DNA from 3 places in the Kitasatospora sp. NPDC057904 genome. Region 3 is predicted to be linked to each of the others. Evidence: riboswitches for the same ligand, from Rfam matches in the RefSeq annotation. Region 3 holds a riboswitch; each other region holds the start of a gene.
The links. A riboswitch is a leader RNA that binds a small molecule or an ion and turns the genes downstream of it on or off. The one in region 3 is predicted to bind thiamine pyrophosphate.
Positions count from the first base shown of each region.

Region 1 (10,137 bases), on a different contig from region 3:
CGGGTCCGGCTCCGGGGTCTCCTCGACGGCGCTGACCTCGCCGACCCGCGTCTCGGCCGCCACCGCGACGGCGGCCACCGCCGCGCCGCCGGTGAGCGCGCCGAGCAGCGGCACCTTGGCGAGCGGTCCCGGCAGGGAGCCGTCGGCGGCGCGCAGCGACCAGCCACCGGTGTAGCCGCGCTTGACCGAGAGGGTGACGAACGTCTGGCCGACCGCGAAGAGCGCCGCGCCCGCGCCGATCACCGGGACGGACCCGAGGACCATCCCGCCGGCCACCCCGAGGAAGCCGGCCAGGGCGAGCGCGCGCCAGTGCACCGGGGCCCGGTTCTGCAGGAGCAGCTCGGCGACCAGCCAGAGCGCGACCACCGCCAACGCGGCGTACAGCAGCAGGTATCCGATGCCCATCCGCCCGATACCTCCAGTCGCGTGCCCGCGCGCGCCGCGCGTGTGCGGCGACTGTACCGGTTCAACGGCCGGGGCACCGCATCGCGTTCCCGCCGTCCGTGGGGCCTGACTGCACACGACCGAGCCCACCACCATCGGTGCGGTGACGGGCCCGTGAACGCTCAGCGCCGGTGCAGTCCGAGGTTCTGGTAGATCTCCAGCGTCGCGGTCGAGTGGTTGAGCGTGATGAAGTGCAGGCCGGGCGCGCCCTCGGCGAGGAGCCGCTCGGCCATCGCGGTGGCGTGCTCCATGCCGATCGCCCGCAGCGCGGCCGGGTCGTCGATCGCGCTCCGCAGGCGGGCCTCCAGGTCGGCGGGGAACGCCGAGCCGCTCAGCTGCGGGAAGCGCTCCAGCTGCTTGGCGTTGGTGACCGGCATGATCTCCGGGATGATCGGCGCCTCGCAGCCCGCCGCCGTCACCCGGTCGCGCAGCCGGAGGTAGTCGTCGACCTCGAAGAACATCTGGGTGATCGCGTAGTCGGCGCCCGCGCGGATCTTCGCCACGAAGTGCCGGATGTCGTCGTCCCAGTTCGTCGAGCGCGGGTGCATGTTCGGCGAGGCCGCCACGCCGACGCAGAAGTCGCCGATGCCCTTGATCAGCTCGACCAGCTCGTAGGCGTAGGTGACGCCCTCCGGGTGGCTGACCCACTCGCCCGTCGGGTCGCCGGGCGGGTCGCCGCGCACCGCGAGGACGTTGCGCACGCCCTGGTCGGCGTACTGGCCGATGATGTTGCGCAGCTCGGCGACCGAGTGGTCGACCGCGGTCAGGTGGGCGACCGGCGTCAGCGTGGTCTCGGTGGCGATCCGGCCGACCATGTTGACGGTGCGCTCGCGCGAGGAGCCGCCGGCGCCGTACGTCATGCAGACGAAGTTCGGGTCGAGCGGCTCCAGCCGCCGGATGGCGTCCCAGAGCTTCTGCTCGCCGACCTCGGTGCGCGGGGGCATGAACTCGAAGGAGAAGGACCGCTTGCCTGCCGCCAGCAGCTCGCGGACCGTCAACGCGCGGTCCGATCGGGTGGAAGCGATACCGAGTGCCATGCTGGCAGGTTATCCGCCGCCCGAAGGGCCGCGACAACTCGGTTCCACGGATTGAGACAAAGAATGGACGGCATTCCGCTTGCCGTCCCGGCCGCGCCCGCGCCCTGCTCGCACGGGTGTTCCCGGCCGCCCCGCTACGCTTGCTGCACCCCAAGCGAACCACCGGAGCCTCATCGTGACCTCGTCCAGCAACCGGCCGGCCAACCCCATTGACGTGGAGGACGTCCGCGAGCGCGTCAACGCCGCCCTCGCCGCGTTCATGGACGGCCAGTCCGCTCTGCTCGGCGGGATCTCGCCCCAGCTGGCGCCCGCCGCCGACGCGCTGCGCGACTTCCTGCTCGACGGCGGCAAGCGGCTGCGCCCGGCGTTCTGCTACTGGGGCTGGCGCGGCGCCGGCGGCTCGGCCGAGGGCGAGGGGATCGCGAACGCGGCGGCGGCCCTGGAGCTGCTCCAGGCGAGCGCGCTGGTCCACGACGACCTGATGGACCGCAGCGACACCCGCCGCGGTCTGCCGTCGATCCACCGCCGCTTCGAGGCGATGCACCGCGAGCGCGGCTGGCGCGGCGACCGCGAGCAGTACGGCGCCTCGGCCGCGGTGCTGCTCGGCGACCTGCTGCTGATCTGGTGCGACGAGCTGTTCCTGCGCTCCGGCCTGGCCCCCGCCGCGGTGCTGGCCGCCAAGCCGGCGTTCGACCTGATGCGCACCGAGGTCATGCTCGGCCAGTACCTGGACGTGCTGGAGCCGGTCGCCGGGGACTCGACGGACGAGGGTGCACTGGACCGGGCGCAGACGGTGCTGCACTACAAGTCGGCGAAGTACACGATCGAGCGCCCGCTCCAGGTCGGCGCGCTGCTGGCCGGCGCCGGGCCCGGCCTGGTCGCGGCGTACGGCGCGTTCGGCCTGCCGCTGGGCGAGGCGTTCCAGCTGCGGGACGACCTGCTCGGCGTCTTCGGCGACCCGGCGGTCACCGGCAAGCCGGCCGGGGACGACCTGCGCGAGGGCAAGCGCACGCTGCTGGTCGCGCACGCGATGCGCGGGCTGCCGGCCGCCGACGCGCGGCACCTGGACGAGCGGCTCGGCGCGCCGGACCTCGCGCCCGCCGAGGTCACCGGCCTGCGGGACCTCGTCGCGCGGAGCGGGGCGCCGGAGCTGGTGGAGGCCCGGATCGACGAGCTGATGCGGCAGTCGCTGGCCGCCCTGGAGGCGGCGCCGCTCGCCGACCGGCGCGCCCGCGAGGTGCTGCTGGCCCTGGCCGAGGCCGCCACCGTCCGCAAGTACTGAGCCTCGCGGCCGACGGCGGCCCCTGCCGGGATCAGGCCTGGCGCAGCCGCCGGGAGAGCTCGGCGGCTGCCGCCCGCGGGTCGTCCGCGGCCGTGATGGCGCGCACGACGACGATCCGGCGGGCGCCCGCGGCGAGCACCTCGTCGACGTTGCCCAGGTCGATGCCGCCGATGGCGAACCACGGGCGGTCGGTGGGCTGCTTCGCCGCGTACGAGACGAGGCCGAGGCCCGGGGCCGGGCGGCCCGGCTTGGTCGGGGTCGGCCAGACCGGACCGGTGCAGAAGTAGTCCACGCCGGGCTCGGCGACCGCCGCGTCCACCTCGGACTCGGCGTGACAGGACCGGCCGATCAGGACGTCCTCGCCGAGGATCGCCCGGGCGGCCGGGACGGGCAGGTCGTCCTGCCCGAGGTGCAGGACGTCCGGCCGGGCCGCGTGGGCGACGTCGGCGCGGTCGTTGACCGAGAGCAGCTTGCCGTGGCGGCGGCAGGCGTCCGCGAAGACCTCCAGGGCCTCCAGCTCCTGCTTGGCCTCCAGGCCCTTGTCCCGGAGCTGGACGATGTCGACCCCGCCGGCCAGCGCCTCGTCCAGGAACTCGGCCAGGTCGCCCTGCTCGCGGCGGGCGTCGGTGCACAGGTACAGCCGGGCCTCGGCCAGCCGCTGACGCGGCGTGTCCGCCGCCATCAGATCAGCATCGCCTGGGCGCGGCGCTTGACCTCGGTGCCACGGTTCTCCCGCAGCGCCTGGATCGGGCTGCCGGGCAGCGACGGGTCCTCGGTGAAGAGCCACTCCAGGATCTCCACGTCGCTGTACCCGCAGTCGCGCAGCACGGTCAGGGTGCCGGACAGGTGCTTGACCAGCCCCTGGCCGTCGATGAACGCCGCAGGGACCTGCAGCGAGTTGTTCGGGCCCCGCCGGACGGCGATCAGGCCGCCGTTGCGGACGAGGTCGCGCACCTCGGTGACGCGGACCCCCCACTGCTCCGAGATGTCGGGCAGGTACATCCACTCGGCGACCAGGGCTTCAATCTTGCTTTCGATCTCACTCACGCCACCAGACTGCCACCTCCGGAGCCCGCCGCGCACCAGCCGCTACCCCGCGACCGCCGATTTCAGCGCCACTGCCGGGTCTGCGGCCCGGGCCGGGTCCAGCGCGGTGCCGCGCTCGATCAGGCGGCGGCCCTGGGTGAGGTCGCGCGGGCGGTCCACGGCCAGCAGCGCGCTCGGCACACCGTCGCGCAGCCACAGCACCGACCAGGTCGCGTCCTGCGGGGAGCCGCGCCAGAGCAGCTCGTCGCCCTCGGCGTGCCGTCCGGCGTACTGCACCATGCGGCCGAACTGCTCCGACCAGAAGTACGGCACCGGGTCGTACGGCGCGTCCACCCCGAGGACGGCGGCGGCCGCCGCCTCGCCGGACTGCAGCGCGTGGTCCCAGTGCTGGACGGTCAGCCGGGCGCCGGAGCGGACCGACGGGTAGCTGACGCAGTCGCCGGCCGCGAAGACGCCCGGCAGGCTGGTGCGCAGCCGCCCGTCCACGACGACCGCACCGGTCGCGTCCAGCTCGACGCCCGTGCCGGCCAGCCAGTCGGTCGCGGGCCGGGCGCCGATGCCGACCACCACCTCGTCGGCGGGCAGGTGCGAACCGTCGGCCAGCAGCACCGCGCCGGGCTCGACGGCCGCGACGCCGACGCCGCAGCGCAGGTCCACCCCGGCCCCGGCGTACCAGGCGGCCATCGCCGCGCCGACCTCCCTGGGCAGCGCACCGGGAACGGGCGCCGGGCCCGCCTCGACGACGGTCACCTCGCAGCCGGCCTCCCGGGCGGCGGTGGCCACCTCCGCGCCGATCCAGCCGGCGCCGACCAGCACCAGGCGCAGGCCGGGCCGCAGCAGCGCGCGCAGGGCGAGCGCGTCGTCCAGGGTGTGCAGGAGGTGGGCGCGCTCGGCGCCGGGCAGGGCGCGCGGGGTCGCACCGGTGGCGATCACCAGCGATCCGTACGGGAGGTCGCCGGCGTCGGTGTGCAGCACGCCCGGGGTGAGTCCGGTGGCACGGCGGCCGGTGAGCAGTTCGACGCCGAGGTGCGGGAAGTCGATGTCCAGCGTGGTGGCGTCGCTCTTGCCGAGCAGGACGTCCTTGGAGAGCGGCGGCCGGTCGTACGGCGCGTGCGGCTCCTCCCCGACCAGCACGATCCGCCCCTGCCAGCCGCCCCGCCGCAGCCCCAGCGCGCACTGCGCGCCGGCCAGCCCGGCCCCGACGACGACCACCCGATCCGTTCCGCTCAGCTCTGCCACGGCGCCACTGTACTCAGCGGCCCCACGTGCCCCGGCGGCCCGTCCGTCCCGCGCACGGACGGGCCGCGCCGGGCCCGTCCACCCTTCGTACGGGCCTTCGGCCGGGCGGACCACCGGAGTTATGGTGGGGACACCATCACGGGAGCCCGGCGTACCGGGCTGAGAGGCGGGCTGGCACGGCCCGCGACCGTCCGAACCTGATCCGGGTCATACCGGCGAAGGGAGAAGAGCAGCTTTGACACGCTTGGCACCGGGCAGCCGCGCCGACGTGCTGGTGATCGGCGGGGGCGTCATCGGCCTCGCCGTCGCCTGGCGGGCGGCGCAGCGCGGCCTGGAGGACATCGTCGTGGTCGACCCCTCCCCCGGTCACGGGGCGGCCGGGGTCGCGGCCGGGATGCTCGCCCCGGTCACCGAGCTGCAGTACGGCGAGGAGCCGCTGCTGCGCCTCGGGATGGCCTCGAACGAGCGGTACGCGGCGTTCGCCGCCGAGCTCACCGAGGCGAGCGGCGGCGAGGACACCGGCTACCGCCGGTGCGGCACGGTCGCCGTCGCGCTGGACTCCGACGACCGCGCGGAACTGCGCGAACTGCACGCCTTCCACGAGCGGCTCGGCCTCGACTCGACCTGGCTGACCGGCCGGGAGGCCCGCAAGCTGGAACCGATGCTGGCCCCCGGCGTGCGCGGCGGCCTGCACGTGGCCGACGACCACCAGGTGGACCCCCGCCGGCTGCTGACCGCACTGGTCCGCGCCTGCGAACGCGCGGGCGTCGTGTTCCACCGCACCGAGGCCGTCGAGCTGCTGGTCGAGGGCGGCCGCGCGGTCGGCGCCCGGCTCGGCACCGGCGGGACCCTCGCCGCCGACCGGGTCGTCCTCGCCGCCGGCCCGCACAGCCACCGGCTGCCCGGCCTGCCGGAGGACGTGCTGCCGGCGGTCCGTCCGGTCAAGGGGCAGATCCTGCGGCTGCGGATCCCCGACGCCTACCGCCCCTTCCTCAACCGCAACGTCCGCGCGGTCGTGCGCGGGCAGCACCTGTACCTGGTGCCGCGCGAGAACGGCGAGCTGGTGATCGGCGCGACCACCGAGGAGCAGGGCTACGACACCACCGTCACCGCCGGCGGGGTCTACGAACTCCTGCGCGACGCCCACGAGTTGGTCCCCGGCATCACCGAACTCCCGCTCGTCGAGACCTCGGCCGGGCTGCGTCCCGGCTCGCCGGACAACGCACCGCTGCTCGGACCGACCGACCTGCCCGGCCTGGTCGCCGCGACCGGCCACTACCGCAACGGCGTCCTGCTCACCCCGGTCACCGCCGACCTGCTCGCCGACTACCTGGCGACCGGCGAAGTCCCCGAGCTCGCACGGCCGTTCGCACCCTCCCGGTTCTCCCCCGCCCGCTCCACCACGAAGGCCGTCGCATGACCGACATCGCACTGACCGTCAACGGCGAGCCCCGCGAGGTGCCCGCCGCGACCACCCTCGCCGAGGTGGTCACCACCCTCAGCAAGGCCAACACCGGCGTCGCCGCCGCGCTCAACGAGGCCGTGGTGCCGCGTGGTTCGTGGTCCGAGACGCGGCTCTCGGCGGGCGACCGGATCGAGATCCTCACCGCCGTGCAGGGAGGCTGAGCGCCATGGCCGACGACCTCTTCACCATCGCCGGGACGACCTTCACCTCCCGGCTCATCATGGGCACCGGCGGCGCCCCCAGCCTGGAGGTCCTGGAGCAGGCCCTGCGGGTCTCGGGCACCGAGCTGACCACCGTCGCGATGCGCCGGGTCGACGCGACCACCCAGGGCTCCGTCCTGGACGTGCTGACCCGCAACGGCATCCGGGTGCTGCCCAACACGGCCGGCTGCTTCACCGCCGGCGAGGCCGTGCTGACCGCCCGGCTGGCCCGCGAGGCACTCGGCACCGACTGGGTGAAGCTGGAGGTCATCGCCGACGAGCGGACCCTCCTGCCGGACCCGATCGAGCTGCTGGACGCCGCCGAGACCCTCGTCGACGACGGCTTCACGGTGCTCCCGTACACCAACGACGACCCGGTGCTGGCCCGCAAGCTGGAGGACGTCGGCTGCGCGGCGATCATGCCGCTCGGCTCGCCGATCGGCTCCGGCCTCGGCATCCGCAACCCGCACAACTTCCAGCTGATCGTGGAGGGCGCGAACGTCCCGGTCGTCCTGGACGCGGGCGCCGGCACCGCCTCCGACGTCGCGCTGGCGATGGAGCTCGGCTGCTCCGCCGTGATGCTCGCCTCCGCGGTGACCCGCGCACAGGACCCGGTCCTGATGGCCGAGGCCATGCGGCACGCCACCGAGGCCGGCCGCCTCGCCCACCGGGCCGGCCGGATCCCGCGCCGCTTCCACGCGGAGGCCTCCTCCGCGATGGCCGGCCGCGCCGACCTCGACACCCGCGAGCGCCCGGCGTTCTGACGCGGCACCCGTGTCACAAGCCGGTCCCGGAGGCGATGTCCGCCGGGACCGGCCGCGACCCGCCGCACTACACTCCTCGGGTGGACACGGCATGGCGCGACCCCCTGATCGGTACCCTGCTCGACGGCCGGTACCGGGTCGAGCAGCGCATCGCGACCGGCGGCATGTCCACGGTCTACAAGGGCACCGACACCCGCCTCGACCGCGTGCTCGCCCTCAAAGTGATGCACCCCGACCTCGCCGGGGACGAGGGCTTCACCGCCCGCTTCATCCGTGAGGCCAAGGCCGTCGCCCGCCTCGCCCACCCCAACGTGGTCAACGTCTTCGACCAGGGCGCGGACCACGGAAACGTCTTCCTCGCCATGGAGTACGTGCCCGGCCGCACCCTGCGCGACCTGCTGCGCGACCGCGGCGCGCTGTCGATCCGGGCCGCGCTGGACATCATGGAACCGGTGCTCGCCGCGCTCGGCGCCGCCCACCGCGCCGGGCTGGTCCACCGGGACGTCAAGCCGGAGAACGTGCTGATCACCGACGGCGGCCTGGTCAAGGTCGCCGACTTCGGCCTGGTCCGGGTCCTGGGCAGCGCCGACGGCGCCCCCACCTCGACGACCACCGCCACCGGCGGCACCGTCATGGGCACCGTCTCCTACCTCGCGCCCGAGCAGATCCTCCCGGACGCCCCCACCGACCAGCGCGTGGACGTCTACGCGGCCGGCATCCTGCTGTACGAGATGCTCACCGGCACGCGCCCGCACACCGGCGACAACCCCGTCCAGGTCATGTACAAGCACCTGCACGAGGACGTCCCCCCACCCTCGCGCAGCGTCCCGACCGTCCCCCCGGCGCTCGACGCGATAGTGCTCGGCGCCTGCGCCCGAACCCCCGACACCCGCCCGTACGACGCCGTCGAGCTGCTGGCCACCCTGCAGCGGGTCCGGCGCGAGCTCGGCCCGGCCGAGCTGGACGCCGAGCCGCCGACCTCCACCAGGCCCAGCCCGCGCTACCCGACCAGCGAGCCGACCTCGGTGATCCAGCGCACGCCGCAGGCCGCCCCGCACCAGCTGCCGCTCCCCCTCCCGCAGCCGGTCGAGCCGCCCGTGGCCGAGCGCACCAGCGTCCTCGACGTCCCGCCGGACCTGATGGACCAGCTGCTGGTCGAGCCCCGCCCCTACGACGAGCCCACCCCCGTCCGCCCGCCCCGCCCGAACCCGCTGCGCCGCGTCCCGCGCAAGCCGGTGATCTGGGCCTCCGCGCTGACCGTCCTGGTGCTGCTGGTCGGCGGCGTGACGTACGGGCTGTCCGAGTCGCTGTACGGGCCGGTGCCCGGGGTGCTCGGCAAGGACCGCGCCGAGGCGCAGCGGATCCTGGACAAGGACGGCATGCACGGGAAGTTCGTGGACGCGTACAGCGAGACCGTGCCGTCCGGCCAGGTGATCTCCACCGACCCCGGGGTGGGCACCCGGTCGCGCAAGAGCGATGCCGTGACGGTCACCGTCTCCAAGGGGCCGCACCGGATCGCCGTGCCGGACGTCACCGGCAAGCCCGCCGACCAGGCCGCGTCCGCGCTGACCGGCGTGCAGCTGGCGAAGGGCTCGGTGACCGAGACGTTCAACGACGCCGTGCCCGAGGGCTCGGTGATCAGCAGCTCGCCGGTGGCCGGCCAGCAGGTGGCGGAGAACACCCCGGTCTCGCTGGTGGTCAGCAAGGGCATGGTGCCGGTGCCGGACGTCACCGGGATGACGAAGGACGCGGCCGAGAAGGCGCTCACGGCGGCCGGGTTCACGATGCAGACCACCGGGGTCAACCTGTTCGGCAGCGGCAAGGCGAGCAGCCAGTTCCCGGCGGCCGGCGAGCGGCGTCCCCAGCACACCGCGGTGACGGTCAACTTCCCCTTCATCTGAGGGGGTTGGGGGCCCAGGGCCCAGGCCCTAGCGGAGCGGGCCGTCCCCCGGCTCCTCCTGGTGGGTGTAGCGCTGCTCGCGCCACGGGTCGGCGAGGTTGTGGTAGCCGCGCTCCTCCCAGAAGCCGCGCCGGTCGGCCCGCATGTACTCGACCGCGCGGACCCACTTCGGGCCCTTCCAGGCGTACAGCTGCGGGACGACGAGCCGGACGGGGAAGCCGTGTTCCGCGGTCAGCGGCTCGCCGTTGCGGTGGGTGGCGAAGAGCGTGCGCGGATCGGCGAAGTCGGCCAGCCGCAGGTTGGCGCTGTAGCCGTACTCGGCCCAGACCATCACGTGCGTGACGCCGGGCGCCGGGGGCACGAGGTCGAGGACGAGGGAGGCCGGGACGCCCGTCCACTCGTTGCCGAGCACCGAGAACTTGGTCACGCAGTGCAGGTCCGCGCGGACGGTGGTGCGCGGCAGGGCGGTGAAGGCGTCGAAGTCCCAGCTGTGCTTCTCCGCCGAGGCGGTCGCGCCGAACACCTGGAGGTCCCAGGTCAGCGGCTTGAAGCGGGGCACGGGACCGTAGTGCAGGGCGGGCCAGCCGCGCTGGACGCGCTGCCCCGGGGGGAGCCTCGGGTCAGGCGGCGGAAGCTGTTCTTGTTCGGACTGACCCATGGCTCCATGGTGACAGACGGCGTCCGGCCCCCGGCGCGCGCCCCTTTCGGTGCCCCGCGCGCCCCGCCCGTACGGGCCAACGGCCGGCAGACATTCCCCCA
Region 1 covers NZ_JBHVOL010000008.1:15,933-26,069, reverse strand. Annotated here, with positions in the region: gene ACFVSN_RS21055 (hypothetical protein) at 1-405, opposite strand, end outside; gene metF (methylenetetrahydrofolate reductase [NAD(P)H]) at 567-1,481, opposite strand; gene ACFVSN_RS21045 (polyprenyl synthetase family protein) at 1,657-2,763, shown strand; gene thiE (thiamine phosphate synthase) at 2,795-3,445, opposite strand; gene ACFVSN_RS21035 (Rv2175c family DNA-binding protein) at 3,445-3,810, opposite strand; gene ACFVSN_RS21030 (NAD(P)/FAD-dependent oxidoreductase) at 3,853-5,049, opposite strand; TPP riboswitch at 5,178-5,290, shown strand; gene thiO (glycine oxidase ThiO) at 5,285-6,469, shown strand; gene thiS (sulfur carrier protein ThiS) at 6,466-6,675, shown strand; gene ACFVSN_RS21015 (thiazole synthase) at 6,681-7,478, shown strand; gene pknB (Stk1 family PASTA domain-containing Ser/Thr kinase) at 7,559-9,379, shown strand; gene ACFVSN_RS21005 (sulfite oxidase-like oxidoreductase) at 9,407-10,036, opposite strand.
Region 1: another riboswitch for thiamine pyrophosphate. It lies ahead of thiO (glycine oxidase ThiO); the one in region 3 lies ahead of ACFVSN_RS16305 (purine-cytosine permease family protein).

Region 2 (10,137 bases), 230 kb from region 3:
AGGACGTGCGGGCGTTCGCCGCCGACGCGGTCGGCGCGATCGCGGCGGAGCAGGGCATGCACGCCGAGTTCATGACGGCCTTCGGGGCCAGTGCCGAACAGGCCGCCGAGGAAGCGGTGCTGCCGACCACCCGGGCCTACACCAGCTACCTGCTCGCGACCGTCTACGGCGGCTCCTTCGCGGAGGCGCTCGGCGCGGTGCTGCCCTGCTACTGGATCTACGCCCGGGTCGGCGAGGCACTGCTCGCCCAGGGCTCGCCGGATCCGCTCTACGCCAAGTGGATCGCCACCTACGGCGACGAGGCGTTCCAGTCGGTGGTGCGGCGCGTGCTGGCGCTCGCGGACCGGATCGGCGAGGAGCTCTCCCCCGTCGAGCGCCGCCGGGTGGTCGAGCACTTCACGACGACCTCGCGCTACGAGTGGATGTTCTGGGACGCCGCGTGGCGCGGTGAGCGCTGGCCGGTCTGACGCTTCCGGGGCGGTTCACCAGGGTCATCCCCGGGGGCCGGGGTCGGGGTGATCTCGGGGTTCTCTCCGGGCCGTTGGGCCTCGTTCCGGCACTGGCGCCCCCGTACGATCGACGTATCGAAAGCAAGCGGGATGCGGCACCGAAGGGGCGGCCGGCCCGAGGGGAGAGAAGGAACGGACATGGCTGAGCTCTGGAAGTCGCTGCCCTCCTGGGTGCGCAACATCGTCGTGCCGGTGCTGGTCCTGGTGCTGGCCTGGAACGTCGTGACCTTCGTGTTCGGCGTGGTCGGCGCGCTGCTGGGCCTGCTGATCAAGCTGCTGGTCGTGGTCGGCATCGGGGCGGCCGTGGTCATCCTGGTGAAGAAGGCGGCGAAGCTCTGACGACGCTCCGGCGTCGACGCCGAGGCCCGGCACCCCGTCGTGGGGGTGCCGGGCCTCGGCCGTCGCGGTGCGGGACCGCGCCGGGTCACTCCTCGATGCGGACCTGCTGCACCACCGGCGCCTTGGCGTCGGCCGGCGCGTCGGCCGGGGCCTCCTTCATGGTGCTCAGCAACTGGCGGGCCAGGCCGAGGCCGGTGCCGCCCATGGTGAGCGCCTTCGCGAACATCTCGCCCATGCCGTCCGCGCCGTTGAGCAGCACCATGTGCTCGACGTTGCCGAAGGACTCGGCCGCGGCCCGGACGATCTCCGGCCACTTCTCCGCCAACTCCTGCGCCACGACGGCGTCCTGGTTCTCGGCGAGGGCCGCGGCGCGGGCCCGGATGCCCTCGGCGTTGGCCAGCCCGAGCGCCCGGGCCGCCTCGGCGTCCGCCAGACCGCGGGCCTCGACGGCCGCGGCCTCCGCCTGACCGGTGGCCCTGGTCGCCTCGGCGGCGGCCAGGCCGCGCAGCTTGGTGGCCTCCGCCTCGGCCGCCGCGGCGATCTTCACCTGGCTGGCGTCGGCCGCCGCCCGCAGCTCGGTCTCCCGGGCGTGCGCCTGGGCCGAGGAGATCCGGGCGTCGCGGTCGGCGTCGGCCTTGGTGCGGGTCTCGTACGCCTTGGCGTCGGCCGGCTTGCGGACGTCGATCTGGAGCTGCTGCTCCTTGCGCTGGGCCTCCAGCTCGGCGACCTTCGTCTCCTGGACGACGACCTCCTGGCGGGCGGCCGCCTCGGCGAGCGGTCCGGCCTGCCGGGCGCGGGCGCTCGCGGTGTCCATCTCGGCCTGGTAGGAGGCCTGCTGGATCTCGCTGTTGCGGGTGGCCTCGGCCTTGCGGGCGAACGCCTCCTGCTCCGCCTCGGTGGCCTCGCGGTCGGCGGCGGCGGCCGCGATGCGGGCGTCGCGCTGGACGGCCGCGGCGTGCGGGGCGGCGAGGTTGCGGATGTACCCGGTCGGGTCCAGGATCTCCTGGATCTGCAGCGAGTCGATGATCAGACCGAGCTTCTCCATCTCGGCGCCCGAGGCGGCCCGGGTCTCGCCGGTCAGCCGATCGCGGTCGCGGATCATGTCCTCGACCGTCAGCCCGCCGACGATGGAGCGCAGGTGACCGGCGAACACGTTGTGCACCCGCTGGCCCATCATCTTCTGCTGGTCCAGGAAACGCCGGGCGGCGTTGGCGATCGACACCGAGTCGTCGCCGACCTTGAAGATGACGACACCCTTGACGTGCACCGGGATGCCCTGCTGCGTCACGCACTCGACGTCCAGCTCGGCCTCGTTGAGGTCCAGCGACAGGCGGCGCACCGCCTGCATGCCCGGGACGACGAAGGTGCCCCGCCCGGTGACGATCCGGAAGCCCAGGCCGTCCCCGTGCTTCGACCCGGAGATGATCAGTGCCTCGTTCGGCTCGGCGACCCGCCACATGAGCTTGAACAGGATGATCACAACGATGATGGAGGCCACCACGGCCCCCGCGACGACGCCGATAACCATCGGCCGACTCCCCCTTCAAGGCACACCGCTCCGTGGCTGCGCGTGGTTGTGCAGGAGTGCGCGGACGCGGTGGCAGCGGAGATTCTGCGCCTGTTCGTGCGCGTGCGCCAGTAGGTGACGTCGTGACTTCGTCCCGGTCCTGTCACGGGCCCCGTGACGAGGGAGGATCGTCCGTCAGAGCGGCGACACGAACACCGTGCGCGGCGCCTGGTACTCGACCACGATCACCTGCGTGCCCGTCGGCAGCGGATCCCCCGGCACCGCCAGGTACGCCAGGAACGCCTCCGTCCCCTGCCGCTCGGGCACGTGCACCAGCACCTCCCCGACCAGGCCCGCGCCGACCTTCCCCGTGACCCGTCCCGTCAGTCCGATCATGGGCTTCAGTCTGCGCCCGCCGCCCGCCCACCGGAAGCCCTCTGGACCTGCGGCGATCCTCTCGCTACGGTGTTGGGCGTCATGTGCAGGCAACACCGCCTGCGGACGCGGGAGCTCGGAGCACCGGGCTGAGAGGGCGCTGAACGGTCCGTCGACGGACGGCCGGGACGCTGCGCCGACCGCAGGAACCTGGACCGGGTAATGCCGGCGTAGGGAGTGAAGGTCAGATGACCACGTTCGACGCACAGCCGCAGTCTGCCCAGAGCGCCCCCAGCAGCGAGCGCACCGGCTACCCGACCCCGGCCTGGCGCAAGGCCCACCGCGAGGGATCCCGCCCCGATCTGCGGGTCCCGTTCCGCGAGGTGGTGCTCACCAACGGCAAGACCGTTCCGCTGTACGACACCTCCGGCCCGTACACCGACCCCGCCTACGAGCCCGACGTGCGCCGCGGCCTGCCCGCCCTGCGCGACGCGTGGATCCGCCAGCGCGGCGACGTCGAGGAGTACGACGGCCGCGAGGCCCGCCCCGAGGACGACGGCATCAAGCACACCTCGCCGCGCGGCGGGAACCTGCGCAACCTCGACGCCGTCTTCCCCGGCCGCCCCCGCCGCCCGCTGCGCGGCCGCGGCGGCGCCGCCGTGACCCAACTCGCCTACGCCAAGCGCGGGATCGTCACGCCGGAGATGGAGTTCGTCGCCCTGCGCGAGGGCCTGGCCCCCGAGTTCGTGCGCGACGAGGTGGCCCGCGGCCGGGCCGTCATCCCGGTGAACGTGAACCACCCCGAGGTGGAGCCGGCGATCATCGGCACCAACTTCCTGGTGAAGATCAACGCCAACATCGGCAACTCCGCCGTCACCTCCTCGATCGAGGAGGAGGTGGAGAAGATGACCTGGGCCACCCGTTGGGGCGCCGACACCGTCATGGACCTCTCCACCGGCCGCAACATCCACACCACCCGCGAGTGGATCCTGCGCAACTCCCCCGTGCCGATCGGCACCGTGCCGCTGTACCAGGCCCTGGAGAAGGTCGACGGCAGGGCCGAGGAGCTGAGCTGGGAGGTCTACCGGGACACCATCATCGAGCAGTGCGAGCAGGGCGTCGACTACATGACCGTCCACGCCGGCGTGCTGCTGCGGTACGTCCCGCTGACCGCCCGCCGCAAGACCGGCATCGTCTCGCGCGGCGGATCGATCATGGCCGCGTGGTGCCTCGCGCACCACAAGGAGAACTTCCTCTACACGAACTTCGAGGAGCTCTGCGACATCCTCGCCGCCTACGACGTCACCTTCTCGCTCGGTGACGGCCTGCGGCCCGGCTCCATCGCCGACGCCAACGACGAGGCGCAGTTCGCCGAGCTGCAGACCCTCGGCGAGCTCGGCCGGATCGCCCGCGAGCGCGACGTCCAGGTGATGATCGAGGGCCCGGGCCACGTCCCGATGCACAAGATCAAGGAGAACATGGATCTCCAGAAGGAGATCTGCGACGAGGCGCCGTTCTACACGCTCGGCCCCCTCACCACGGACGTCGCCCCCGGCTACGACCACATCACCTCCGGCATCGGCGCCGCGATGATCGCCTGGTGGGGCACCGCGATGCTCTGCTACGTGACGCCCAAGGAGCACCTGGGCCTGCCCAACCGGGACGACGTCAAGACCGGCGTGATCACCTACAAGATCGCCGCCCACGCCGCCGACCTCGCCAAGGGCCACCCCGGCGCCCAGGCCTGGGACGACGCCCTCTCCGACGCCCGCTTCGAGTTCCGCTGGGAGGACCAGTTCAACCTGGCCCTCGACCCGGAGACCGCGCGCGACTTCCACGACGAGACCCTCCCCGCCAAGCCGGCCAAGACCGCGCACTTCTGCTCGATGTGCGGCCCGAAGTTCTGCTCCATGAAGATCTCGCAGAAGATCCGCGACGAGCACGGCGACGGCTCCACGGCCGTCGGCACCGAGTTCGACGCCGAGGCGCTGGCCGGCATGCAGGCCATGTCCGAGGAGTTCAAGGCCCACGGCAACAAGGTCTACCTGCCGATGGCGGACTGACCGCCGCCGCCCCAGAGCCGGCCCGCGTTCCTCCGGGGGGAGAGCGCGGGCCGTTTTCCTTTCCACCCGGCGGCCTCGGACGGGTTCCGGCCTTTGCCGCCACGCCGTCGTGCGTCCGGGGGAAATCGGAGGCACCCTGGGGGGAAGGCCGACCAAGGAGGCAGCGATGGGCAGCCCGATCAAGGGGACCGATCCGAGCGACGAGACGAACCGGGACGCCAAGGCGTCCCCGCGGCAGCTGTACAGCGGTGGCGAGCGGCCCTTCGACCCCGAGGACCTGGTCATGGCGTCCGGGCAGGACGTCACGCCCGAGCGCCTCGCGTGGGCCAGGCGGCAGATCGACGAGAAGGGCGCGGCGGCGCTCGAACGCTACCTGCCGTAGCGGCCGCTCCGGGGTCCTGCGCGCTGCCCCGGGCGTGGCCCGGGGCAGCGGTGCGTCAGCCGACCTCGTCGGGGCCGGTGAAGCCCGGCGGGGTGTAGCCGGGGGTGCTGAAGTCGGGCGGGGTGAAGGCGGCGGGGCGGGAGGCGCGGCCCTCGGGGTCGGTGAGGCCGTCGGGGCCCGGGCCGGTGAAGCCCGGCGGGGTGTAGCCGGGGCTGGTGAAGTCCGGGCGCTGGGCGGGGACGGCCGGGAGGCCGGCGTGCAGGTAGGGGAGGAGGCCGCGGTCGCGCAGGGCGGTGCGCCAGGCGCGGCGGGCGGCGGCGAGCTCGGCGGCGAGGTCGGGGTCGGTGCCCGCGGGGGCGCCGGAGCCGTCGCGTAACGCGGTGAGGACGAGCCCGACGAGGCCGACGGTCATCGCGACGATCCCGGCCGCGAGCGCGATCCAGCCCGCGGTGAGCAGGGAGCGGGCGAGGACGAGCCCGGGGTCGGCGGCGCGCAGGGCGTACCCGAGGAGCAGCAGGACCAGCGCCGCGGCCCAGGCCAGGATCGGGGTGAGCACGGTGAGGACCGGGAAGAGCCCGGCGCCGCCGTCGGCGGAGCGCAGCTGGGAGAGCAGGCCGGGGGCGGCCGGCTCGGCGCCCTCGGCGGGCGGGGGCGTGCTGCGCAGGCTCTCGCGCAGCCCGGTGTAGTGCTCGTACTCGGTGGCGGCCGCGGCGGCGATGGCGTCGGCGTCGCGCAGGGCGCGGGCGCGCAGCTGGTCGGCGGTGAGTGCGCCGGGCGCGCGGAGGGCGGTGCGGACGGTGCCGTCGCGGAGGGCTTCGGCGAGGAGGCGCTCGTACTCCGGGCGGTCCTCGGCGAGCAGCGGCGGGGGGTTGGTCATGGGGACCCCGTTCATGCGGACCCCGGTTCGCTCCGCCTCGCGGGCTGGGTGGGCCCGCAGGGGCGCCGAATCGGGCGCGGAGGCGGGCCGCCGGACGGGCGGCCGCTCGTGGTGTGCCTCATGGTAGGGGCGGGTGCGCCCGCGCTGACAGTCCGATTCCGGAATTTCGCGCCCCGGGCCGCGCGCGTGCGACGGCCCGGGCGCCGGGAACACCCGTGCGACGGGTGGGCCGGCGGGTGACGTCAGTTGACGGGCAGTCGGGCGATGAGCAGGCGCCCTTCCATGGTGACGCCGCCGTCCATGGCGACCGCTAGGTCGTCGGCGTACACGTACGGCCCGGGGATGTGCGGCGGGGCGCCGTCGTCGGCGTGCACCGCGCCGGTGAGGTACGGGATCGGGCTGTGGCCGTGCACGATCCGGCTGCCGCCGTAGGTGTCGAGGAGCTCGTGGACGGCCGTCGGGCCGGCGTCGCCGCGGAAGGCGAAGCGCTTGGTGAAGCGGCGGAAGCAGTCCCACCACTCGTCCACGCCCTCGTCGGCGAGCAGGCTGTGCACCGCGTCGTTGACGTCGGGGATGGACTCGCCGTACTCCAGGTAGGCGGTGGTGTCGGAGTGCAGCAGCAGGTGGCCGTCCTCGATGGCGATGGCCGGCAGCCGGGAGAGCCAGCTGATGTGGTGCGCCTGGAGCCGGTCGAGGTCGTGCTGCTGGCCGCCGTTGAGCCGCCAGGCGGCGAGGAAGGAGGCGGTGCCGGCGGTGGACTGGACGGGTTCGTCCCCGTACCTGGCGGCGCCGAGGAAGAGCAGTTCGTGATTGCCCATCAGGGCCCGGCAGTAGCCGCCCGCGGCGGCAGCCTCGGCGGCGAGCTGCATGACGAGGTCGATGACGCCGATGCCGTCGGGGCCGCGGTCGGTGAAGTCGCCGAGGAACCAGATCCGGGAGCGGCCGGCGCACCAGTGGCCGTCGGCGTCGATGATGCCCTGGTGGCGGAGTTCGGCGACGAGTTCTTCCAGGTAGCCGTGGACGTCGCCGACGACGTAGAGCGGGCCGGGCGGCTCGTCCGGGCCGGGGGCCGGGTACGGGTAGCTGGGCACGGGCTCGGGCAGCGGCGGGCCGAGCTCGATGGTCGGCGGGTCGTCGCGGCCGGGGAACTGGTCGGCCGGCCGGTCGGGGTGTCCGTCGGCCAGGGGGTCGGGCACCGCGTCGGGGAACTGGAGGGCCGGCGAGGGCCGGTCGGGCAGGGTCGGCTCGTAGCCGGGGTGGTCCTGGTGGTTGAACGCCGGCGCCTGCCCGGGGGCGTGCATCGTGTGTCCGTGCGCCTGGCTGTCGGCGGGCCAGTGCTGTTCGAGGTAGCGGGCGCCGCCGTAGCCGCTGTAGGTCTCCGCTTCGTACGGCGTCCCGGCGTAGCCGGCGGGTTCGGGCTCGTAGTAGGTGCCGTACGGCAGCACGTCGAGGTCCGGCTGGTGGCGGGGGCCTGAGGAGGGGTGTTCAGGCCCGGGGAAGCGGTCCTCGGGTGTCATTCGCCCATCATAGGAAGACCACTCTCCCGGCGTCGTCACCTGGTGGGTATCCAATCCTCCGGAGCGTCAGCCGGGCCGTCCCGCAAGGTCCGTTTTGTCCCGGCTCGGTATGGTCTAGACCTCGCCCGGGGGTCGGGGAGGACTGACGGTGGTGCGCGGACTGCGGCGCTGCGAGGAGGCCCGGACGATCAGCTCGGTGGGCATCAGGGTGCCGGGCGGCGGGCCGGTTCCGGCGGTGCGGAAGCGGGGCGGGAAGAGCCGGGCGATGTCGACGCCCGTCCCGGAGTCGACGCCCTCGATGGCGTCGATGAGGAGGTTGACGACGGTCGTGCCGATCCGGCGGGGCTTCAGTGAGAGCGTGGTGATCGGGGGCTCGGTGGCGGCGTAGACGTCGCTCTCGCTGCAGCAGACCAGCAGGAGGTCGTCGGGCACCCGCAGCCCGTAGCGGCGGGCGGCGGCGAGCAGGTCGGTGCCGTTGGGGTCGAACAGGCCGTAGACGGCGTCGGGGCGGTCGGGGCGGGCGAGCAGCCGGTCGGCGGCGACGGCGCCGGCGGCCGGGTCGTGCGCGGGGTAGGCCTCGTACACCGGCTCCTGGCCGACCTTGGCGCACCAGCCGAGGTAGGCCTCGGTGGAGAGCCGGGTGTAGGTGTCGGTGCTGGTCCCGGTGAGCAGGCCGATCCGGCGGGCGCCGGCTTCGGAGAGGTGGTCGAGGATGCCGAGCACGGCGGCCTCGTGGTCGTTGTCGACCCAGGCCGTGACCGGGCAGTTGCCGGGCTTGCCGTCGCTGACCACCGGGACGCCGGACCGGTAGAGCTCGCTGACCAGCGGGTCCTGGTCGGGCGGGTCGATCACCACGGTGCCGTCCAGGGCGATGTTGCCCCAGACGTCGTGCCGGGAGGACGCGGGCAGCACCACCAGCGCGTAGCCGCGGCCGAGGGCGGCGCTGGTGGCGGCGCGGGCCATCTCGGCGAAGTACGCGAACTCCGTGAAGGTGAACGGCTCCTCGCCGTAGGTCGTGACGGTCAGCCCGATCAGGCCGGACCGTCCGGTGCGCAGGGTGCGGGCGGCCGCGGAGGGGCGGTAGCCGAGGCGCTCGGCGACCTCGCGCACCCGGCTGCGGGTCTCGTCGGGCAGGCGGCCCTTTCCGTTCAGCGCGTCGGAGACGGTGGTGATCGACACTCCGGCGGCTGCTGCCACATCCCGGATGCCGGCCCGCTCCAGACGCCGTGAGGTGGTGGGTCGCCGACCGCTCTGGTTGGCTGCTGCTGTCATGGCGGACCGATCGTATGGCTCCTGACAAGGTCCTGTGACCGGCGCATCGGGAGCCTTTGGAGATACGTTTCTCCACGAGTGAGCCGGGGCGCGCCCCTTCGATACCGGCCCAAAACCTGGCGTCTTACCTCTGACATGTGCCAAAGGAACCCGGCAGAATGGCTGATCTGCACCGGTGGGCCGACCGGCCAACTCACTCCTACGGGTGAGCGCGGTCGGTATGGTGCAAGGCACCCGACCGGGGTGGTCCGGGCGTGTGCACCGGAGGACCCGCACCGGAGGACGCACACCCGGACATCGCGCGTCCACCCGACGCGGAGATCGAGAAGATCGAGAAGGAGCAGGACCGTGAGCGACACGTCAGCGCAGGGCCCGCGGCTGCGGCCGACCCTGGACGGCATCCCCACCTACAAGCCCGGCAAGCCGGCCGGCGCCGACGCCTACAAGCTGTCCTCCAACGAGAACCCGTACGGGCCGCTGCCCGGCGTCCTGGCCGCGGCGGTCGAGGCGGCCGGGTCGTTCAACCGTTACCCGGACATGGCGGTCAACGAGCTCACCGAGGAGCTGGCCAAGCGCTTCGGCGTGCCGGCCGAGCACATCGCCACCGGCACCGGCTCGGTCGGCGTCGCCCAGTCGCTGATCCTCGCCACGGCGGGCCCGGGCGACGAGGTGATCTTCGCCTGGCGCTCCTTCGAGGCGTACCCGATCATCACCCAGGTCGCCGGCGCCACCCCCGTCCCGGTCCCGATCACCGCCGGCGGCGACCACGACCTGGACGCGATGCTCGCCGCGATCACGCCGAACACCCGGCTGATCTTCGTGTGCAACCCGAACAACCCGACCGGCAACGTGATCCACCGCGCCGAGCTGGAGCGCTTCATCGACGCGGTGCCCGGCGACGTGCTGGTCGTCGTCGACGAGGCCTACATCGAGTTCATCCGCGACCCCGAGGTGCCCAACGGCATCGACCTCTACCGGGACCGCCCGAACGTCTGCGTCCTGCGCACCTTCTCCAAGGCGTACGGCCTCGCGGGCCTGCGCGTCGGCTTCGCGATCGCCCACGAGCCGGTGGCGACCGCGCTGCGCAAGACCGCCGTCCCGTTCGGCGTGAACCAGCTCGCGCAGGACGCCGCCGTCGCCTCGCTGCACGCCGAGGACGCGCTCAAGGTGCGGGTGGACGCGCTCGTGGAGGAGCGCGCCCGGGTGGTGGCCGGACTGCGCGCCCAGGGCTGGGACCTCCCGGACTCGCAGGCCAACTTCGTGTGGCTGCCGCTCGGCGCGCGCTCGGCGGACTTC
Region 2 covers NZ_JBHVOL010000005.1:179,002-189,138, reverse strand. Annotated here, with positions in the region: gene tenA (thiaminase II) at 1-467, shown strand, start outside; gene ACFVSN_RS15295 (DUF5326 family protein) at 648-848, shown strand; gene ACFVSN_RS15290 (SPFH domain-containing protein) at 934-2,376, opposite strand; gene ACFVSN_RS15285 (hypothetical protein) at 2,551-2,751, opposite strand; TPP riboswitch at 2,849-2,984, shown strand; gene thiC (phosphomethylpyrimidine synthase ThiC) at 2,979-4,793, shown strand; gene ACFVSN_RS15275 (hypothetical protein) at 4,960-5,175, shown strand; gene ACFVSN_RS15270 (hypothetical protein) at 5,231-6,052, opposite strand; gene ACFVSN_RS15265 (metallophosphoesterase) at 6,295-7,569, opposite strand; gene ACFVSN_RS15260 (LacI family DNA-binding transcriptional regulator) at 7,684-8,841, opposite strand; gene hisC (histidinol-phosphate transaminase) at 9,190-10,137, shown strand, end outside.
Region 2: another riboswitch for thiamine pyrophosphate. It lies ahead of thiC (phosphomethylpyrimidine synthase ThiC); the one in region 3 lies ahead of ACFVSN_RS16305 (purine-cytosine permease family protein).

Region 3 (10,137 bases):
TGGCGCCCGACCAGCGCGCCCACCCGGGCGGCCGGGGAGCGGGTGGCGAACTCGGCGGCCGCCACCAGGTCGGCGGCCCGCTCGACGGTGCCGCGGACCCGGACCTGCCGGCCCAGCTGCGGCCAGTAGACGGTCAGCGCGGCGGCCGGGTGGTCGGCGAGCTGACGGCCCTTCGGGCTGTCGGCGGCGGCCGAGAACACCCAGCCGGTGCCGCTCGCGTCGACGTCGCGCAGCACCAGCACCCGGGCGTCCGGCAGGCCGTCGGCGTCGACCGTGGAGAGGGTGACCACCTGCGGGTCGAGCACGCCGGCGTCCAGGGCGGTGGTGAGCCAGTCCGCGAACAGCGGGCCGGGCTCGGCGGGCGCGGCCTCGGCGTCGAAGGTCGGCAGCGGCCGGGCCATCGGCGGACGGCCGAGCAGCAGCTCGGGCACGGACCTCGGCTCCGGCCGGGGCTCGTCCCGGTGCTCATCGCGGTGCTCGTCCCGCGACTCGGGCCGCGACTCGGACCTCGGGTCCGGGCCGGGTGCGGACCCGGCCTCGCCCGGGCCGGTCAGGCCCTCCTCCTCCGCTGCCATCGCGCCCTTCCTTCCGGTCGCCGCGTCCGCCGCCGCGGCCGGCCGGGCCTTCCTGGACCCGGGCGCGCGCGGTGTGCTGTCGGGCGCAACCGTACCGCCGCCGTCGGACGACTCCGGGCGCGGGCCCTGGCTGTACGCACCCGGACAGTTGACGGCGGCGGTCCCCGGAGCCGTTCGGGCGGCCCCGGCCCCGGACGCACGCGTGGGCGGTGCCGGTGACGGCACCGCCCACGAGGCCGGTTCGCGGCGACCCTTTCCGCTGGCCGGTCATGCGCTCGTCGCATCGATCGCGACCGTTCCGAGCCCCGCCGCGGGTGCTCAGCTCACCCGCGGCCACCCACCTCCGGCGCCCCCGCCGACGGTGGAGTGCGCCCGGATCAGTGGAGGATCGGAGCGAAGACGATGTTGACGTTCTTATTGGACTGGTCGGCCAGGATGGTGCCCGCGTTGTCCTTCGCGGCGAGGGTGTTGTTCTGGTTCGAGGCGCCGGAACCCGTGGCGGTCTGCTGGGTGGAGACGTAGTTGCCGTCGACACCGCCGAAGACGTTCCCGGTGCCGGTGTTGGAGACGACGCCGGCGTTGGAACCGGCGCCCGCCATCGCACCGTTGTCGGCCGCCGCAGCACCGGCACCAGCGAGCAGCAGACCGGCCGCGAGCGGAGCGGCGACCAGGAAACCGGCCACCCGACGGGTGTGGATGCGAACCATGAGAACCTCCAAGAAAACGGTAAATCGTGCAATGTGTGCGGGAGTTCGCCGGCCAGACGAACACCTGCGGGCTGCGACGCCGAGAGACAGACTTCCGCAACAAATCGACAAAGCACCACCTGACGGAGCAGTTTTCGCCCGTTAGCGTGATATCCACCAAGGCCCCGCATAACGGCACGACAGCGGGACAGCGCTTCGACACACCTGTCCTGAGCTGGGATTTCATCCGAACGGACGCCCTGCGAAGCCCTACCCGACCCCGCGCGAGGCGGCGCGAAGGAGCGCACGGAAAAATCACCGCACCACCCTGGGCGCACAGCAAGTGAAGACACGCCCCCGAAAAGTTCGACGACCCGACCATGTCGACAATCGGCGACTTATGAAGACCATCATTCAGGAATGATGCTGCGACCGTCGGAAGATCAGACCATCTTGCCCGGATTGAGGATTCCCAGCGGATCGAAGACCGCCTTCAGCTGCCGCTGCAGGTCCAGCGCCACCGGCCCCAGCTCGCGCGCCAGCCAGTCCCGCTTGAGCAGCCCGACCCCGTGCTCGCCGGTGATCGTGCCGCCCAGCTCCAGACCGAGCGCCATGATCTCGTCGAAGGAGCGCTGCGCCCGTGCCGCCTCCTCCTCGTCCGAGGCGTCGAAGATGACGATCGGATGGGTGTTGCCGTCCCCCGCGTGGCTCACCACGCCGATGGTCAGCGCGTGCCGCTCGGCGATCGCCGCGACACCGTTCAGCATCTCGGCCAGCCGCGAACGCGGCACCGCCACGTCGTCGATCATCGTGGTCCCCAGCCGGTCCAGGGCCGGGAGCGCCAGCCGCCGGGCCGCCAGCAGCAGCTCGGACTCCGCCTCGTCCTCGGCCGGCACGACCTCCGTCGCCCCCGCCGACCGGCACAGCTCGGCCACCCGCGCCAGCTCGGCGGCCCGGTCCGGCCCGTCGAAGGCCACCAGCAGCAGCGCCTGGGTGGACGCCGGCAGGCCCATCCGCCCCATCTCGTTGACCGCCCGCACGCTGACCGCGTCCATCAGCTCCATCAGCGACGGGGTCAGACCGCCCGCCATCACCGCGCAGACCGCGGCCCCGGCGGCGTCCGCGCTCGGGAACTCCGCCGCCAGTGCCAGCTGCGGCGGCGGGGCGGGCCGCAGCGACAGCACCGCCCGGACCACCACGCCCAGCGTGCCCTCCGAACCGACCAGCAGCCGGGTCAGGTCGTACCCGGCCACGCCCTTGGCCGTCCGGCGGCCGGTGGACAACAGGCGCCCGTCCGCGAGCACGACGTCCAGCCCGAGCACGTACTCGCTGGTGACGCCGTACTTCACGCAGCACAGGCCGCCGGCGCCGGTGCCGATGTTGCCGCCGATCGTGCAGGACTCCCAGCTGGACGGGTCCGGCGGGTAGGACAGACCCAAGTCGGCCACGGCGCGCGAGAGTTCGGCGTTGACCACGCCCGGCTCGACGACCGCGATCCGGTTCACCGGGTCGATCTCCAGGATGCGGTTCAGCTTCACCAGGGACAGCAGGACGCAGCCGTCGACGGCGTTCGCGGCACCGGAGAGCCCGGTCCGCGCGCCCTGCGGCACCACCGGGACGCGGAGGTCGGTGGCGGTCCGCAGGACGTGCTGCACCTGCTCGACGGTCTCCGGGAACACGACGACGGCGGGCGTTCCGGCGGCGCAGAACCCCGCCATGTCGTGGCGGTAGGCGTCCAGGACGTCCTCGTCCACGACGACCGCCCCGGGCGGGAGCCCCTGCGCCAGCCGATCCGTCAGATCACCCATCGCCGCCTCCGCTCACCGCCCGCAGTCGTCCCCCGCACTCTGCCCGCCGGGCGAAGCCCCGGCAAGTGGGCCCTGCGGGGCAGGAGGTGGGGGAACGGCTCCGCCGGGGAGCGGACGGGGGAAGGAGGCGGAGGGCCGTACAGGCGCCCCGGCAAGTGGGCCCTGCGGGGCAGGGGATGGGGGAACGGCTCTGCCGGAGGGCCAACGGAGGAAGACAGGGCGGAGGGCCGTGCAGGCCCCGGCGGGTGGGGCCGGCGGGGCCTGCGTCGCGGGTTACTGCGGCTCGACGGGTTCCTGGAGTTCGGTCACCCAGTGGGCCGGGTCGTCCGGGCACTCCAGGTAGAGCTCGCGGGCGTAGCCGGTGGAGCGGTAGCCGTTGGCCTCGATGAAGTGGGCCAGCTCCTGGAAGGCGCCCACCGCGTCGTCCATCGACCCGCGGTGGACGACCGTCGCCGCGTGGTCGAGCGCGGGCAGGTCGACCACGTCGAAGTCGTGCTCCCCCGCCCGCACCCCCGGCCCGACCGGGACCGCGGCGCGGACCAGCACCGCCCCGCCGCCCTCCGGGGCCTCCTCGTACCGGGCCACGGCCGGGCCGGTCTCGGCCACCCCCGCCGCCGCCAGCCGGCGGCACAGCTCGGCGAACAGCGGGCCGATCACCGGTCCGATGTCCTCCGGCTGGTAGCTCGCCGCCACCGCGCTCAGTTCGGCCGCCCGGACGGACGGCACCGGCTTCACCACGACATCGTGCGTGGACATGGTCCCCTCGCTCTCGATCGTCCGGAGCCTCGCCCGCACCCGGGCCAGTCGCCGCGTGTCCGCCGCGATCGCCTCGGCCAGTTCGGCGCGCCGCAGCCGCAGCATCCCGCGCAGTTCGGCCGCGTCCACCTCCTCGTCCAGGACGGCCCGCACCTGCTGGAGCGTGAAGCCCAGCTCCTTGAGCGCGATCACCCGGTTGAGCCGGGCGAGTTGGGCCGCCTGGTAGAAGCGGTAGCCGCTGACCGGGTCCACCCGGGCGGGGTGCAGCAGTCCGATGGCGTCGTAATGGCGCAGCATCCGCACCGACACCCGGCCGTGCCTGGCGAAGTCTCCGATGTTCAACATGGTGCTCCCAGTGCACGGCCTCCCACGGTGTCAGGGTCAAGCCCCGCTGCCCGCAAAACGCGAAGGCGGGTGCCGACTCGATGTCGGCACCCGCCCTGAGCAGGTGTTTTCCCCTACCGGCGGAGAGCGTGGGATTCGAACCCACGGTGACGGGTCACGCCACGACAGTTTTCAAGACTGTTCCCTTAGGCCGCTCGGGCAGCTCTCCAGGCGGAGGTCAGCCTAACGGGTCCGGCGGGGTTCGGTGCACACGGTTTCCGGGTGCCGGGTCAGCTCGGGGTGTCGCCCTCCCGCGAGCCGAGGGTGACCTTGGTGGTCATGGTCTGGCCGTTGCGCTGGTACTCGACGTCGACGGTCTCGCCGGGCTTGTGCGTCCAGATCCGGCTGACCAGGGCCGGGCCGTTCTCGATCGGGGCACCGTTGAGCTTGGTGATGACGTCGCCGGGCTTGAGGCCGGCCTTGTCGGCGGCGCCGCCGGGGGTGACGGCGGGCTGGCCCTGGATGTCGCGGGTCTGGATCTGCGCCCCGTCGCCCTTGTAGTCGTCGTTGCGCAGCACCTGGAGCTGGGCGTAGACCGGCTTGCCGGTCTTGATCAGGGTGTCGGCGACCCACTTGGCCTGGTTGATCGGGATGGCGAAGCCGAGGCCGATGCTGCCGGCCCGCCCGTTGGCGGAGGCGTTGGACTGGATCGCCGAGTTGATGCCGACCACGGCGCCGCTGGAGTCGAGCAGCGGGCCGCCGGAGTTGCCGGGGTTGATCGAGGCGTCGGTCTGCAGGGCGTTCATGTAGGAGGCCTGGGCGCCGGTCTCGTCGCCGGAGGCGACCGGGCGGTCCTTGGCGCTGATGATGCCGCTGGTGACGGTCGACTCCAGGCCGTACGGCGCGCCGATCGCGATGGTGGCGTCGCCGACGTTGACCTTGTCGGAGTCGGCCAGCGTGAGCGGGCTCAGCTTCTCCTTCGGCGGGTTGTCGATCTTGACGACGGCCACGTCGTAGCCCTCGGCGCGGCCGAGCACGGAGGCGCTGTAGGAGGAGCCGTCGGCGAACTTGACGGTCAGTTTCCCGCCGCCGCCGGTGACGGCGGGCGCCACCACGTGGTTGTTGGTGAGGATGTGGCCCTCGGTGTCGAAGACGAAGCCGGTGCCGGTGCCCGACTCGCTGCTGTTCTGCGCCTTGATGGTGACGACGCTCGGCAGCGCCTTCTGCGCGATGGCGGCGATCGAGCCGGGGGCGGGCTCGTTCTTCTGGGTGTTGCTGGCCTGGATGGTGGTGCTGCGGTGGTCGTCCGCGGAGGCGACGGAGTTGCCGTTGCCCGAGACCGCCACGCCGACGGCACCGCCGGCGATGCCCGCCACGAGGGCGACGGCGGCGATCAGGGCGACCAGGCCGCCGCGCTTCTTGCGGGGACCGCCGGGGCCGGCCGGGCCGCCGGGGTAGTCCGCCGGGTAGCCGAGCGGGCCCGCGGGACCGCCGGGCGCACCGGGGGCGCCCGGGTAGCCGGGCATGCCGTGCGCGGCGGTGGTGTCGTGCCCCGCGCCCCAGCCGCCGAGCGGGCGGCCGGCGCCGAACGGGTGCTGGGCGCCGGGGGCGGCGTACGGGTCGTGGGCGCCGGCGGCGGGGACGCCGTGGGTCGGCGTCGCGTACGGGTTGGCGACCGGCGGCAGGACCGGGGCGGCCTCGCCGACGGGCGCGGCGGGCGCAGCCGGGGCAACGGGCGCGGCCGGTACCGCGGCCGGGGCGACGGGCGCGGCCGGGGCGGGCGGCAGGACCGGCGGCGGGGCGTCGATGTAGCCGCTCTCGGCGACCGGCGCGACCGGCGCCTCGGCGGGCGCGGCGGGGGCCGCCTCGGGCGCAGCGGGGGCGACGGGCGCCGCCTCCGGGGCGGGGACCTTGGTGAAGGCCATGGTGGGCTTGTGCCCGCCGTCGGCCGGCGCGGCGTCCGCCGGGGCCTCGGGCTCGGGCACCCGGCCGAAGGCCATGGTCGGCTTGTGCCCGCCGTCGGCCGGCGCGGCGTCCGCCGGGGCCTCGGGCTCGGGGATCCTGCCGAAGGCCATGGTGGGCTTGTGCCCGTCCGGAGCCGCGGCCGCTGCCGCGGCCTCGGTGCCCGAGGGCTGCTCCCCCTGCGGCCCGGTGGGCCCAACCTCGCGCTCGGTGCTCACGGACGACCTCCATAGCTGACAGAACCAAGGACCATAGTTTTTCGCACTGCCGATTCGATTGCCGTAAGGACCCCTCTGAAGAACTCATAAGAATCCTTAGGCGGGACCGACGCCTCCGCTCGACGACACGTTCCCGGCGGCGGCTCCCCCACCCCCGCCGAACGTCCCGCGATGCGGACGGCACGCCCCCTGGCCTTGGGCGTTCGCCCCGGTGCCGGTTAGCCTGTCGCTCCAAACTGACACGCGGGAGCTTGGACCTTCCAGGCTGAGAGTGCGCTGGTCGACCGTACGCCACGGGATCCCGGGCGGACCGTCGAGGGGGCGCTGACCGCCGGAACCTGTCCGGGTAATGCCGGCGTAGGGAGTATCGGCCATGCCGCCTGCTTCGCCATCCTCTTCTTCGGGCGCGCCCGAGTCCAAGGGTTTCTCCGAATCGTCCACGACCGGTCATGACGGGCCCGGATCCGGCGGGACCGCCGCCGCGACCGCGCTGCTGGACCGGCCGGAGAAGGCCGAGGCACCGCTCGTCCTCGACGCCGAGCCGCCGCGCACGCTGCGTTTCCGCGACCACTTCGCGCTGTGGATGAACCTCGGCGTCAGCCTGATCGGCTTCTCCACCGCCGCCACCGTGCTCGGCGCCCCGGGCAGCGAGCTGTCGCTGGCCGCCGCGGGCACCGCGATCGTGGCCGGCACCGCGGTGGGCACCGCGATGCTCGGCGTGGCCGCGCTGATCGGCGCCCGCACCGGCGCGCCGGCGATGGCGAACCTGCGCGGGCTGTTCGGCACCCGGCTCTCGTACGTCCCGACGGTGCTGAACATCGTCCAGTGCATCGGCTGGGGCGTGTTCGAGCTCCTGACGATCGCGGCGGGCGCGCAGACGGTCGCCCACACGGACGGCTACCGGTGGCTGTTCGTCCTGCTCGCGGGCGGGCTGACCACCGTGCTGACGATCTGGCCGCTCGGCTCGATCCGGGTGCTGCGGCGCTTCGTGGCGGGCGCCGTCGCCGTCGCGATGGTCTACCTGACCGTCCAGCTGGGCCGGCACGGCGTGCCCGACCCGGGCAAGGGCAACTGGCACGGCTTCCTGGGCGCCACCGACGCGATGATCGCGGTGTCGATCTCCTTCGTCCCGCTCGCCGCCGACTACACGCGGCACTCGCGCACGCCGCGCTCGGCGTTCTGGGGCAGCTTCTCCGGCTACACCGTCGCCCAGGTGTGGTGCTACGCGCTGGGCCTGATGGCGCTGCTGCAGTCCGACGGCGACCCGAACAAGATCTTCGACTCCTTCCTCGGCGTCTGGGCGGGCTGGCTGTTCCTGCTGGTGCTGGTGCTGCGCGAGACGGACCAGTCCTTCGCCAACGTGTACTCGACCGCGATGTCGGTGCAGAACCTGCTGCCGCGGGCGGACCGCCGGGTGCTGTCCGGCGCGATCGGCCTGCTGACCACCGTGCTGGCGCTGCGGATCGACAAGTTCACCGACACGTACACCAACTTCCTCGGCCTGATCGGCTCGGTCTTCGTGCCGCTGCTGGCCGTGCTGGCGGTGGACTACTTCTTCGGCGCCGGCCGCAACGGCTGGAACCTCACCGCCGAGGCGCCCTCGCGCTGGCTGATGCTGCTGCCGTGGGTGCTCGGCTTCGCGGTCTACCAGTTCATCGCGCCGACCCCGGTAGCCGGCTGGTGGACCGACTTCTGGACCTCGGCCCAGGGGGCGCTGCACTTCACCCCGCAGGAGTGGACGTCGGCCTCGCTGTTCGCCTTCGCGGTGCCCGCGCTGGTCACCTGGGCGCTCACCCCGCTGAGCCGGCGCACCCCGCAGCACTGAGGGAGCGGAGGCGAGGACGGCCCCTCGGGTTGGGACCGTCTTCGCCTCCGCGTCACCTGCTCCGCCTATCGTTGACGGCGTGACCAGCCCAGATCTGTCTTCGACGGCCCCGCGCACCGCGCCGTCCGTCCAGGTAGTCGCCCACCGCGGCTCCTCGGACGCCCTGCCCGAGCACACCCTGGCCGCCTACCGGCGGGCCCTCGAGGAGGGCGCGGACGCCGTCGAGTGCGACGTCCGGGTGACCGCCGACGGCGAGCTGGTCTGCGTGCACGACCGCCGCATCGGCCGGGTCTCCAACGGCCGCGGCACCGTCTCGGCGATGACGCTCGCCGAGCTGCAGGACTACGACTTCGGCGCCTGGAAGACCGGCCGGCCCAGCACCGACCCCGAGCTGCGCGGCGTGCTGACCCTGGAGCGGCTGCTGGAGCTGGTCGTGGACTGCGGACGGCCGGTGGACCTGGCGATCGAGACCAAGCACCCGGTGCGCTTCCGCGGCCGGGTCGAGGCCGAGCTGCTCCGGATGCTCGAACGGTTCAAGATCTCCGGCACCCGCGAGGGCGACCGCCCGTCCGCCCGGATCATGAGCTTCTCGTCGATCGCGCTGGACCGGGTGGCCGCCGCCGCGCCGGACTACCCTCGGGTGTTCCTGATCGAGCGGATGCTGCCGCTGCTCGGCCGGCTGCGGGAGGGCCGGCCGCTGCCCGGCGGGGCGCGGATCGCCGGGCCCGGCATCGACCTGGTGCGGGCCAAGCCCGACCTGGTGCCGCGGCTGCGCGAGCTGGGCCACGAGGTGCACGTGTGGACGGTCGACGAGCCGGCCGACGTGGACCTGTGCCTGGAGCTCGGGGTGTCGGCGATCATCACCAACAAGCCCGCGCAGGTGCTGGCGCAGCTCGGCCGCTGAGGGCCCCGGAGGGCCCACAGGCCCCACGGATCCCGGTGGGTGCCGACCGCTCTGTCGGAACCTGATCGCCGAACCCGACCGATCCGGTCGGCATTCAAACCTTCCGCGCACGTTTCTTGCCGGAAATCGTGCGCCGGCGCGACGGAGGGTGAGCGGGGAATGACCTCCCGCCCACCCTCGGTCGCGCTGCTCGAAATGGGCTCGCGGGATCGTCGCGCGGTCGTTTCCGACGCATTACCAAGGGGCATCCATCCCTCGGCATACGCTGAAGGAGGTCCGGGGGTGGCGTTGATGGTGGCGCGTGAAGTGCCGACTTCATCGACCATGGCAGTGCCGCACGGCCCAGCGAGTGTCGGGGTCGCACGGCGCCGACTGCGTCGAGATCTGGGTGATCGGCAGATACCGGAACCGGTCATCGATGATGCCGTACTGATCCTTTCCGAGCTGTTGAGCAATGCGTGCCGGTACGCCCGGCCGCTCGGCCCGCTGCCCGCGCTCGGGCGCGGCACCCTGGCCGAGGTCGTCGACCAGGTACTGGTCGGCGTCCCGTCCGGGCCGCACGCCGGTGCGCCGGCCGGCCGGGACGCGGAACAGCCCGGCGACGACGGCGGCGTGCTCGTCCGCTGGCAGATGCACGCGGACGGCGTGCTGACGGTGGAGGTCACCGACGGCGGCGCACCGACGCGGCCCGAGCCCGGCAGCCCCTCGCTGACCTCGCGCGGCGGCCGCGGCCTGGGCATCGTCGACCAGCTCGCGAGCGACTGGGGCGTGCGCGACGCACCCGGCGAGGTGACGGTCTGGGCCGCGCTGCCCGCCCGCGCGCGGCACGCCAGGCGCACCGGCGGTGACGCCCGCAGCGCCTGAGCGCCCCGCCCGCAGGCCCCGGGCGCCCCCGCCGCAGCGCTCCCGCCCCGGCGCGTGCCCGCGCGCCGGGAGAACGTCAGTAGGCTTCCCGGAGCAAAGGACCACCGTCCCCGGGAGAGCCGCACCATGGGCAAGAAGGCCGCCAAGAAGGCGCCGCAGCGCCAGTCCACCACCGCCGTCACGGGTGAGATCCCCGTGGTCGGGGCCCGCGACGA
Region 3 covers NZ_JBHVOL010000005.1:410,278-420,414, reverse strand. Annotated here, with positions in the region: gene ACFVSN_RS16335 (pyridoxal 5'-phosphate synthase) at 1-575, opposite strand, end outside; gene ACFVSN_RS16330 (hypothetical protein) at 953-1,282, opposite strand; gene ACFVSN_RS16325 (FAD-binding oxidoreductase) at 1,705-3,069, opposite strand; gene ACFVSN_RS16320 (MerR family transcriptional regulator) at 3,343-4,170, opposite strand; tRNA gene ACFVSN_RS16315 (tRNA-Ser) at 4,291-4,378, opposite strand; gene ACFVSN_RS16310 (S1C family serine protease) at 4,440-6,329, opposite strand; TPP riboswitch at 6,563-6,710, shown strand; gene ACFVSN_RS16305 (purine-cytosine permease family protein) at 6,703-8,154, shown strand; gene ACFVSN_RS16300 (glycerophosphodiester phosphodiesterase family protein) at 8,234-9,058, shown strand; gene ACFVSN_RS16295 (ATP-binding protein) at 9,506-9,922, shown strand; gene ACFVSN_RS16290 (DUF5926 family protein) at 10,049-10,137, shown strand, end outside.